2 regions of the Mucilaginibacter sp. McL0603 genome follow, and region 2 is predicted to be linked to the other one. Evidence: riboswitches for the same ligand, from Rfam matches in the RefSeq annotation. Region 2 holds a riboswitch; the other holds the start of a gene.
What was found. A riboswitch is a leader RNA that binds a small molecule or an ion and turns the genes downstream of it on or off. The one in region 2 is predicted to bind cobalamin.
Positions count from the first base shown of each region.

Region 1: another riboswitch for cobalamin. It lies ahead of ACPPVU_RS17090 (TonB-dependent receptor plug domain-containing protein); the one in region 2 lies ahead of ACPPVU_RS21440 (ribonucleoside-diphosphate reductase small subunit).

Region 1 is NZ_CP188251.1:3,728,881-3,734,666, reverse strand. It holds gene ACPPVU_RS17110 (heavy metal translocating P-type ATPase) at 1-1,669, opposite strand, end outside; tRNA gene ACPPVU_RS17105 (tRNA-His) at 1,788-1,861, shown strand; gene ACPPVU_RS17100 (DUF3892 domain-containing protein) at 2,192-2,518, opposite strand; gene ACPPVU_RS17095 (hypothetical protein) at 2,668-2,820, opposite strand; cobalamin riboswitch at 3,205-3,399, shown strand; gene ACPPVU_RS17090 (TonB-dependent receptor plug domain-containing protein) at 3,500-5,575, shown strand; gene ACPPVU_RS17085 (YncE family protein) at 5,578-5,786, shown strand, end outside.
Region 2 is NZ_CP188251.1:4,681,306-4,687,091, reverse strand. It holds gene sucD (succinate--CoA ligase subunit alpha) at 1-124, shown strand, start outside; gene ACPPVU_RS21455 (hypothetical protein) at 524-931, shown strand; gene ACPPVU_RS21450 (methionine-R-sulfoxide reductase) at 1,247-1,612, shown strand; gene aqpZ (aquaporin Z) at 1,710-2,459, opposite strand; cobalamin riboswitch at 2,667-2,927, shown strand; gene ACPPVU_RS21440 (ribonucleoside-diphosphate reductase small subunit) at 3,029-4,003, shown strand; gene ACPPVU_RS21435 (ribonucleoside-diphosphate reductase subunit alpha) at 4,041-5,786, shown strand, end outside.

The DNA of each region.
Region 1 (5,786 bases), 950 kb from region 2:
CTTTTGCCACTTTTTCACACCTATTCTGCTTGTCGCCGCTTAATAGTACAGGAATAATTCCCATGCCCTTTAATGTGCTGATCAAAGATGCAGCTTGTGGTTTTATCTCGTCATCGATCTCTATTTGAGCCAGCAGAACCTGGTTTTTATAAAGCGATATATTAAAGTCGCTTTCAATATTTGCTTTCCCCAGACCCAGGAAATAATGATTGCCTTCCACATCTTCGGCACGCATACCCAAACCCTTTTCTTCACTTACAGCTTTTAAAATTACTTTTTGTTGTGGCAGGCCTTTTAACTCGCTTACCAGGGAACGTGCAATAGGATGGTTGGAACGTTCTTCAATAGCGGTAATTATCCCGCGTATTGCTTCTATGTCAGCTCCGCTCTCGGATTTTATTTTATTAATGTGAAACTTCCCGGTGGTAAGCGTGCCCGTTTTATCAAATACGATATATTTGGTTTGGGTTACTGCTTCAATGGTATCACCGCCTTTAATTAATATCCCGTTTTTTGCTGCCCTGCCAAGTCCGACCATTACCGCAGTAGGAGTGGCCAGGCCCATTGCGCAGGGACATGAGATAACCAATACCGCAATGGCATTCATAAGCGCATGTTGTAATCCGGCATGACCCACATAATAAGTCAAAGTAAAAGTGATCACGGCGATCAATATGACAGCAGGCACAAATATGGCCGCTACCTGGTCGCCTAATTTTTGGACCGGTGGTTTGGCAGCTTGTGCTTTTTTCATCAGTTCGATAATTTGTGCAAGCACGGTATTGCTTCCTACCTTGGTAGCGATCATGGTAATATTGCCATGTTCCACAATTGTTCCGCCAATCAATTGATCATATTTCTTTTTTTCAACCGGAATACTTTCACCCGTGAGCATGGATTCATTAATTGAGGCATCCCCGGATAGCACTTCACCATCTACAGGAACCTTATCACCGGTATTGACTAACAATGTATCACCCGGACGCACTTCGCGGGCACTGATCACTTCAATTTCACCATCTACAATACGGTTGGCATTTACCTGCTGAAATTTTATTAAGTCTTTTACTGCAGAGGTAGTTTGCGTTACTGATCGTTTTTCAAATAGATTACCCAGTAATACCAGTGTGATGATAGTGGCACTGGTTTCGTAGAATTGATATTGCATACCCAAGTGCTGTATCGTGCCTATAAGGCTATAAATAAAGGCTGAGGATGAGCCGATAAAGATCAGCACATCCATATTCGGTACGCCGCCTTTAACCGAGTGCCATGCGCTTTTGCCAAAATGCATGCAGCCAACTATAAAAACCGGCAGGCAAAATAAAAGCTGAACAATCGGCTCATGCAAAAAATGCCAGGGCAATAACATACTTAACAAAAGTGGAACAGTGAATATAGTACAGAAGATGAGCTTATTTTCTATTTTCTCGTAGAACTTTTCATGCTGAAGCGAAGCATCTTCGGCTACTTTATAGCCTAATCCTTCAATACCCTTAATTGCATCTTGCACTTTAGCTTCATCATCGGCAGAGAACTTTACTTCCTCCGAAGCAAAATCGACAAGAATATCATGAAAGCCTTTTTTTTCTAATAATTTGTGGACAGAGATAGCGCAATTGTTGCAATGCATCCCGGTGACACTCAGTTCAATTAATTGCTCAGCCATACTTACAAATTTCGTCAATAATTGAGGAGTGATCTAAATTAAATAGTAAGTTGATTGTAATATTAAAAAAGTCCTTGACTTTAGAGAGTAAATTTTTACATTTGCACTCTCCAAAACGGTAGATGTAGCTCAGTTGGTTAGAGCATCGGTTTGTGGTACCGAGGGTCGTGGGTTCGAGCCCCATCATTTACCCTTCATGGGGCAAGACAATTTTTGTTGTTTTAGCCCCATTTTTTTGCCTTTTAATTTGTTATTAATCAGATAGATATTGGGCAGGTAATATTTACAGGCCTAAGGATAAACATAATTTTACGCTGATGTTCCAGAAGTTGCGACTTGACCTGGACACGCTTGAAAACAGACCGGCAACAAGAAGTTACTCACAACAGTCGCAGTTGGTTTACGCGTTTCCTGAAGCTGACGGAAATGGGCGAAGTGTCCAAATATCTGGATTCTGTGAGCCTGATGACCGATGATTTCGCCCGGGACTTGTAAGTAAGTAAAGGACTTTGTTCAGGTAAATTAAAATTCAAAACGACGTTTATTCACCGGTTCAAGTCGCTCAATATGCAGAGTTGGCAGATGTAATAAAGTATCTGGACTATAACTATCCTGTTCTGTTTTTAGATACTCTTTACCATCATGAATTCCTAGTACTACTTTAATTTTTTTACCATTTTCAGAAACGTAATATTGTTCGATATTACGCTTGATGTGTTGTATGACCAGAAAATCCGGTAACACCCATAAATATCCCAGATATTCCCCGGCCAGGCTCTCAATCATTTCATGGGGTTCTGATCCTGCCGTTCTTTTACCTATCCAGGTCACGTTTCTTTTTGTAGACATCTTATATGTAGATTATTGTTTTAAATTTTAATTACTTGCCCAATACATCGAACTGAATTCAACAGCAGCGCTATAACGGGAATGCTATGGAAGTATAAAAGACCATCATGTTCTCGTCCATGTGCCAGGAAGCTTGAGTTGAATAGATATTAAAACTTTGGGATATGACCAAATACAAGGATTACAGATGCCATAAACAGAGCGATTGGTACAAATACTCTTCTTGCTTGTACATTATCAAATTTTCCGAAAAGGAATACTGCTTTAAAAGCATCAACGTGGGTGTTTATTAGATTTTCCATTGTGATAGTTTTTTTAGTTTACGTTCACAATACGTTTTGCAATGCCTGTGCCAAAGAGCGTTTTTCATGCCAAAAGACACGTTAACCTTATTTATTCACCCCAGATGAAAATAAAAAGATGGAGAAATGGGGAATATCATCATCATGTTCCCCGGTTTTTACCTTTTTATACCTTTGACATCAGCGAAGGTCGCTGATTCACAATTGTCAAATCTATCTTATACCTGAAACTCATGATCTTGATAATCCCGACTATGGGCTAAATAGACATATCTGTTATTTATTTAGTGGTGATGGTGCCCATTTTGGCAAATTCCACATCGGCCGAAATAAGATTCTTGTTCTTAGTAATAAAAATTTTACGCCATCTGCATGAGAATTGTATACCTTTGCCTCGCTTTTGGTTCCTGAACTTTTGTTCGGGATTAAAAGGGAATCAGGTGTAAATCCTGAACAGACCCGCTGCTGTAAGCTCCAAAACCAAAGCCCATTCTTATTGTCACTGTCCGCTAACTAGCGGATGGGAAGACAGGGCCGAGGGGAGTAAGTCAGAAGACCTGCCATTGCACATAATTATTCATAGCTTTCGGGGATTGAAGCTGGAATGTAAATACCGCACGCGTATTTTCATTTTTTGTGTCCTTCATTCTGTTTGCTGTGGCTTTAACCACAACACGCAATGGCATCACCTTTACTAAGCAGGGTATTAAATCCCTTTAGTAACATTTCTTTTATAACAGCGCTTGTTTTAACTGGCTGTTCCCTGTTGTGCTGCTTTCCGGCTACTGCGCAGGTGAAAGACAGTATACACCAACAACAGGATACATCGCGACAGCTAAAGGGGGTACAGGTAACCACTTCACGGGCTTATATCCAGGCAACATCACCAGTTCCGGTGCAAGTGCTTAGAGGCGCTCAATTGGAACAGATCAACAGTCTCTCTGTTGCTGATGCTATACGTTATTTCTCGGGTGTTCAGTTAAAAGACTATGGCGGCGTTGGGGGACTTAAAACCATCAACGTACGTAGCCTGGGCACCAACCATACGGCCGTATTTTATGATGGCGTGGAGTTTGGCAATTCGCAGAACGGGCAGGTCGACCTGGGCAAATTTTCACTTGATAATATTGAAGAGATAGCCTTATACGATGGTCAGCAAAACAGCATTTTTCAGCCGGCCAAAGGCTTTGCACCCGCAAGTGCATTGTACCTGACTGCTAAAAGGCCGAAATTTACTGACAGTGCTAATTTCGTCGGTAAAGTAAGTCTTAAAGCGGGCTCCTTTGGTCTGATCAATCCGTCCATTAACGCCGCTTATAAATTCGGCAGCAATGCTTATGCTACGGTCAGTTCCGAGCTGATACATGCCAATGGCCGGTATAAATTCACCACATTTGACGGCGGCGACACCACAGCAGTACGTCACAATGGAGATATCGATGCGCAGCGAATTGAAGGAGCTGTGTCGGTAACTTCAAAAGATTCCGCCACCTGGAAAATCAGAGGGTATCTTTACCATTCGGACCGTGGCCTGCCTGCAGCGGTGGTCAATCATAACTTTGATTCGGATCAGCGCCAATGGGATAAAGACATTTTTGTACAGTCTTCTTACCAAACCAACCCGTCAAACAGGGATAGCTGGATCATCAATGCTAAATATTCCGATGACTATACCCGCTATTTTGACCCGGACATCACCACGACCCGCGGATTACTTGACGACAAATACATCGAAAAAGAGCTCTATTTTTCTGTTGCTAACCGTTACCGGATAACGAAACAATTGTCATTTGATATCTCAGCAGACTATCAGCGTAATCAGCTGGATGCTACCCAGAATGATACGGTACAATATCGCTTTGTCAGCCCTGTGCGCAACCAGTTACTGCTGGCAGCGGCCGGCGAATTGAAATTGCAGCATTTAGATATCCAGGCTGATCTGCTGGCTACTTATGTGAATGATACAGTTGACACGCTTACCGCAGCAGGGCGAAAAACGGAGTATACGCCCGCTTTCCTTTTTTCCTGGCAGCCTTTTGAAAACCCTGATTTCCATGTGCGCGGCTTTTACAAAAATACTTTCCGCTTGCCGACCTTCAATGATCTTTATTTTACCTTCATTGGTAATTCTTTCCTGAAACCGGAGTTTGCCAGGCAATCTGATATTGGTATCACTTATACCAAAAACTGGCAGCAACAAGCCTTGCTTGATTTTTTTCTTCAGGCCGACGGCTATTATAACCAGGTGCGCGACAAGATTGTGGCAATACCCGGCCAAAACCTGGCCCGGTGGACAATGTACAATATAGGCGAAGTGCATACAACCGGACTTGATATTGATGCATCAGCCACCTGGGCTTTACCGGCAAATATCAGGCTCAGCACAGGCATTACTTATACTTATCAGAACGGCATTGATGTTACCAGCGGTGGGGATAGTTATGGACAAGAAATTCCTTACACGCCGAAAAACAGCGGCTCGCTGCTAATTGGGCTACAAAAGGGGCATTTCTTACTTAATTACAGCTTCATCTATACCGGTGCACGTTACGATGAAGATGCTAATATACCTCGAAACTACCTTCCGCCCTGGTACACGCATGACATGAGCATTACCTATACCGGAAATTTTCAGCGGCATCATATTAAGATAACCGGGGAGATCAATAATCTGCTTAATCAGCAATATGAGGTTATCCAAAACTTTCCCATGCCCGGGCGTAATTATCGGATCACTATAAGTACAAATATATAGCTATGAAAAACACACATTTATTATGGATGCTGGTTCCGGTGCTTTTAGCAGCCTGCCGTAAAGAACAAAAAACAATTCCGGAAACAGTGACCCAGGTGGGTGCTGCTGATACCGGCGCACTCAAGCGCATGTATGTCCTTAACGAAGGCAACATGGGTTCTAATAAAGCCTCATTGGATTACCTCGACTTGCAAACCGGTCAATACCACCA
Region 2 (5,786 bases):
TGATGATACTGCTGCTGCTAAAATGAAGATCATGGAAGAGTGCGGTATCCGCGTGGTAAAATCACCTGCTGATATAGGCGCTGCCATGGCTGAGGAATTAGCTAAGCTGAAAGTGAAAGCATAATTAGAGGTTAAAGCTTAAAGGTAAAAGGCGAAAGGTTTTTATCTTCATAAATATTTAAATCCCGGTAAGAAATTGCCGGGATTTTTTTATTTGTGTCAGAGCCTCAATTTTTACGTCTTTGCGAGGAACGAAGCAATCTCTAAACTATGCAGATCAGGGAGAACGGATTTCTTAAGGAACGTATAGTTTGTACTCCATGGTTCATGAATGTCCTATGTAGAGATTGCTTCGTTCCTCGCAAAGACGATTGCAAAAAATCATGGGAATCATATAATCAAGCGAATCATGATTCGGACAATATGCCCCCCGTGAAAACTAATGCCGGGCAAATACGATATCATTTAAATAAAACAATGAGGTTAGATCCATTATATTTGCTAACGGACTTTAATCTTTGTTATGTACCTAGAAGTATATGTGTTTAATGCGCCTATTGTGACTGAAGAACAAATTTACGATGAGGCGACTCTACCTGACTTCCCTGATCTTGATATTTTAAAGAAAAAAGTAGAAGAACAAGTTCCCGGCATTAAATGGTTAGATGCAAAAACTGGGCAGATTTATACTTCAGGCCACCAGGGACAGTTGTTATTTGACAATAACAGGAAAGCTATTTATTTCAGAATAACAGGCGGCGATGACCCAATAAAACTAGTTTTGAAATTGTGTGAGGTTAATGGCTGGACATCCTACACACCTGAGAACGGGCATTTTCTCGAGAAAAATTTAGACAGTGTGGAATACTGGCGGGAATACTGCACTTATCAAAGTACCATTTACAATTTATTTTATAAGAAAAAAGGCTAGAGATTAGCCTGATTAACCTTCCCGATCCATTGACTTGCATAATTCGGGGATTGCTTCGTTCCTCGCAAAGACGCGTTAAAGAAATTGTCCGCAAGTGTTTCATGGCACAGTTACTCCGTTACGGACGGACAAAACAACCCTTCGTCAACCCTATGTAAACAAGCGCTTACCTCCAAATCAAAACGCCATTCCTGCCGTATATTTGTTATAATCAGTGAAAAGTCAAACACTAATTCACTCAATCAATAACGGCGAAGCCTTCTTGAGTGCCTTAAAAAAACAAATCACTAACGAAAAATTCAATAATTAAAATTCATGGAATACAATAAATTAACGCCCGAAGAAGAACGGGTAATACTATACAAAGGGACTGAAAGACCATTTACCGGATCTTTATTAGATAATCATGCACATGGCTTATACGTGTGTAAAAGATGCGATACACCTTTATATACTTCAGAAACCAAATTTGAATCACATTGCGGCTGGCCAAGTTTTGATGATGAGATACCGGGTGCAGTAAAACGTGTTCCGGATGCGGACGGACACCGTGTAGAAATAGTATGTGCCAATTGCGGTGCGCACCTCGGTCACGTTTTTGAAGGAGAATACATGACTCCCAAAAATACCAGGCACTGTGTAAACTCAGTTTCGCTGAAGTTTGTGCCTTTGGAAGATTAAGTTAAGTAGTTGATTAGGTTGACTGAGTTAATCAAGTTGTTTTTTTAGCAACTATTTAACTCAATCAACCTAATCTAACTTAATCAACCATTCAATTTTATTTCGCTTCCTTTTCAAACACATTCATCCACACCAGTGCAGATAATATCCCCCCAACAATCGGTGCAACTATGAAAAGCCATAGCTGATCCAATGCTTTACCACCGGCAAATATTGCAGGACCAAAGCTACGTGCCGGATTTACTGACGTGCCTGTAATTGGTATAGCAACCAAATGTATAAGTACCAGGGTAAGTCCGATAGCTAATCCAGCCATTGAGGAATTACCAAAGCGTGAGTTGGTACCGAAAATCACGAAGAGGAATAGAAAAGTAAGCACCGCTTCGGCCAGGAATGCTGATGCTGTGGAATAGCCTCCAAGATACCCGGGCCCCCATCCGTTTGCTCCAAGGCCCCATTCAGGAACAGCAGTAAATCCGGGACTGCCTTTCATAAGTGCATATAATATTGCTGATGCGATTGTAGCGCCAACAAGTTGGGCCACAATATATCCAACGGTATCTTTTCCGCTTATTTTGCCGGCTACCAGCATAGCTATGGTAATAGCAGGATTAATATGGCAGCCGGAAATTGGACCGATGGCATAAGCCATTGCAACAACAGCCAAGCCGAATGCAAGCGCAATACCTAACATACCAATGCCATTTGGGGCATCAGAAAGAATTTCAGCAGGGATTGTTTTTCCGTTGACAACCGCCGCACCGCAACCAAATAACACTAAGGCAAATGTTCCGATAAGTTCAGCTAAATACTTTTTCATAGTGGATGATTTTGAATGTTTATGAATGGCTTTTATTTTGTTAAAATGCTATCAGATATGAAATTACAAACAAAGTTTACTGGATTTTTTAAATGATTCTATTTTTCTTGCAGAATAGAAGTTGCACATTAAAATCTGAAACTTTAAATATGGTTGTTCATAACTAAACATGATGTTAAAAACTAAGACTAACATCGTAATATCATCATCCGCTATCTTTGGAAGTACAAGTTCTTTAACAAACGCTATCAAAGGTTGCCGGGTTAAAAGCCGGCATTAAAAGGGAACCATGTGTAAATCATGGGCTGACGTGCAACTGTGGATTTAGTTATGAGTTTTGAGTATTGAGTTATGAGTTTTTCATCATAATCGGATACTTACTACTCAGAAATAGTGGGGTTTTATTAATTAAGTTATGTGTATTTCTACTCAAAACTTACAACTTACCACTCGAAACTAAAAAAGCCAGACACCTGCCAGGATAGCTTGTCAAAACTTTCACGAATAAGGTTTTGGCGAAAGCCCTGTCTCCAGTACTTCCATAAGTACCCGGTTCATTGTCTTTTGTCGACTCCTAAAAAATAAAACGACGAGGCATGAAACAGGAAAACGAAGTATTACTCCGGGAGAACAAGGATCGGTTTGTGATCCTCCCCATCAATTATCCCCGCATCTGGGAAATGTACAAAAAACACGAGGCCAGTTTCTGGACTGCCGAAGAGATCGATCTGTCTGACGACCTGAAACATTGGGAAAATCTGAACGATGGGGAAAGGCATTTTATATCGCACATACTGGCTTTTTTTGCCGCAAGCGATGGTATTGTGAATGAGAACCTAGCAGTAAATTTTATGAGTGAGGTGCAGGTTCCGGAGGCAAGATGTTTCTATGGTTTCCAGATCATGATGGAGAATATTCACTCTGAAACTTATGCTTTACTGATCGATACTTATGTAAAAGATCCGGCTGAAAAAGATCGCTTATTCCATGCTGTTGATACCGTGCCTGCCGTACAGAAAAAAGCAGAATGGGCGCTCAAGTGGATTAATAATGGAACATTTGCACAACGTTTGGTTGCCTTTGCAGCGGTTGAGGGTATTTTCTTTTCGGGTAGTTTTTGCTCTATTTTCTGGCTTAAAAAACGTGGTCTGATGCCGGGTTTAACATTTAGTAATGAATTGATCTCGCGTGATGAAGGTATGCACTGCGAATTTGCATGTCTGCTGTACGGTATGCTGAGCGAGAAACTATCTAAGGAAGAAGCCACAAAGATCATTACCGACGCAGTAGAAATAGAAAAAGAATTTGTGACCGATGCCTTGCCTGTCAACCTAATCGGAATGAATGCGAAACTAATGAGCCAGTATATTGAATTCGTGGCCGATAGATGGCTGGTAGAATTAGGCTATGACCGGGTGTATAATACCACCAATCCATTTGATTTTATGGAGATGATATCCCTGCAGGGAAAAACTAACTTTTTCGAAAAACGCGTAGGCGATTATCAGAAAAGCGGAATCTTAAATACAGCTACTGAAACCAAATCATTCACCCTCGATGAGGACTTTTAACTAATCACTAATCTCTGTTCACTAATCACTATCCCCCATGTTCGTAATAAAAAGAGACGGTAAAAAAGAAACTGTAAAGTTTGATAAAATAACAGCACGCATCGAGAAGCTGTGCTATGGTTTAAACCCAGCATTAGTTGATCCGATTGATGTTGCCAAAAAGGTGATCGAGGGTTTATATGATGGAGTAACCACTTCTGAACTGGATAACCTGGCAGCAGAAACAGCGGCTTCGTTAACCACAAAACATCCGGATTATGCCTTGCTGGCATCTAGAATCGCAGTATCTAACTTACATAAAAACACCATTAAATCATTTTCGGAAACCATGCGCAGGCTGCATGATTATATTGATCTAAAAGCCGGTAAAAGGGCATCACTGATAGCAGATGATGTTTGGCAGGTAATTAGAGAAAATGCTGAGTTACTGGATAGCACTATTATTTACGACCGTGATTTTGGCTTTGATTACTTCGGATTTAAAACATTAGAAAAATCATATTTGCTGAAAATTGATGGTCAGATAGCTGAACGGCCGCAGCATTTATTTATGAGGGTATCGGTAGGTATCCATAAAGGTGATATCGATAGCGTCATCAAAACCTACAACCTCATGAGCGAGCGTTGGTTCACGCATGCTACACCTACATTATTTAATGCGGGCACACCGAAACCTCAAATGTCATCCTGCTTTTTGTTAACGATGAAGGATGATAGCATCGACGGTATTTATGACACGCTAAAACAAACTGCCAAAATATCACAAAGCGCAGGTGGGATAGGTTTAAGTATTCATAATGTGAGGGCTACAGGTTCCTATATCAGTGGTACCAATGGCACCAGTAACGGTATTATCCCGATGCTGAAGGTATTTAATGATACTGCGCGTTATGTAGACCAGGGCGGCGGTAAGCGCAAAGGAGCATTCGCCATTTATTTAGAGCCATGGCATGCGGATATTTTTGATTTTTTAGATCTGCGTAAGAATCATGGTAAAGAAGAAATGCGTGCCCGTGATTTATTCTACGCACTTTGGGTATCCGACCTGTTTATGCAGCGGGTAGAGGCTAATGAGGAATGGAGCTTATTTTGCCCGCACGAGGCACCAGGATTGGCTGATTGCTGGGGAGCTGAGTTTGAAGCTTTATATACCAGATATGAAAGTGAAGGCCGTGCCCGTAAAACTGTAAAAGCGCAGGATCTGTGGTTTGCTGTACTGGATGCACAAGTTGAAACAGGTACGCCTTATCTGCTATATAAAGATGCCGCCAATAGTAAATCGAACCAGCAGAATTTAGGTACGATCAAAAGCTCCAACCTATGTACCGAGATCATGGAATATACATCCGATAAGGAAGTAGCGGTTTGTAACCTGGCATCCCTGGCTCTACCAAGATATGTGATTAACGGGATTTTTGATCATCAGAGATTATATGAAGTGACTTACCAGGTTACCTTGAACCTGAATCGGATTATCGATAATAATTATTACCCGGTTGAAGAAGCGCGTTACTCCAACCTGCGTCATCGCCCGATTGGTTTAGGAGTACAGGGTTTGGCTGATGCCTTCATCCTGTTGCGTTTGCCATTTGAAAGTGACGAAGCCAAACAACTGAATAAAGAAATATTCGAGACTATTTATTTCGCTGCCATGACTGCTTCAAAAGACCTTGCAATACAAGAAGGGGCTTATGAAACCTTCAAAGGTTCACCGTTATCAAAAGGTAAATTCCAATTTGATATGTGGGGCGTAAAACCAGACAGCGGCAGATGGGATTGGGAA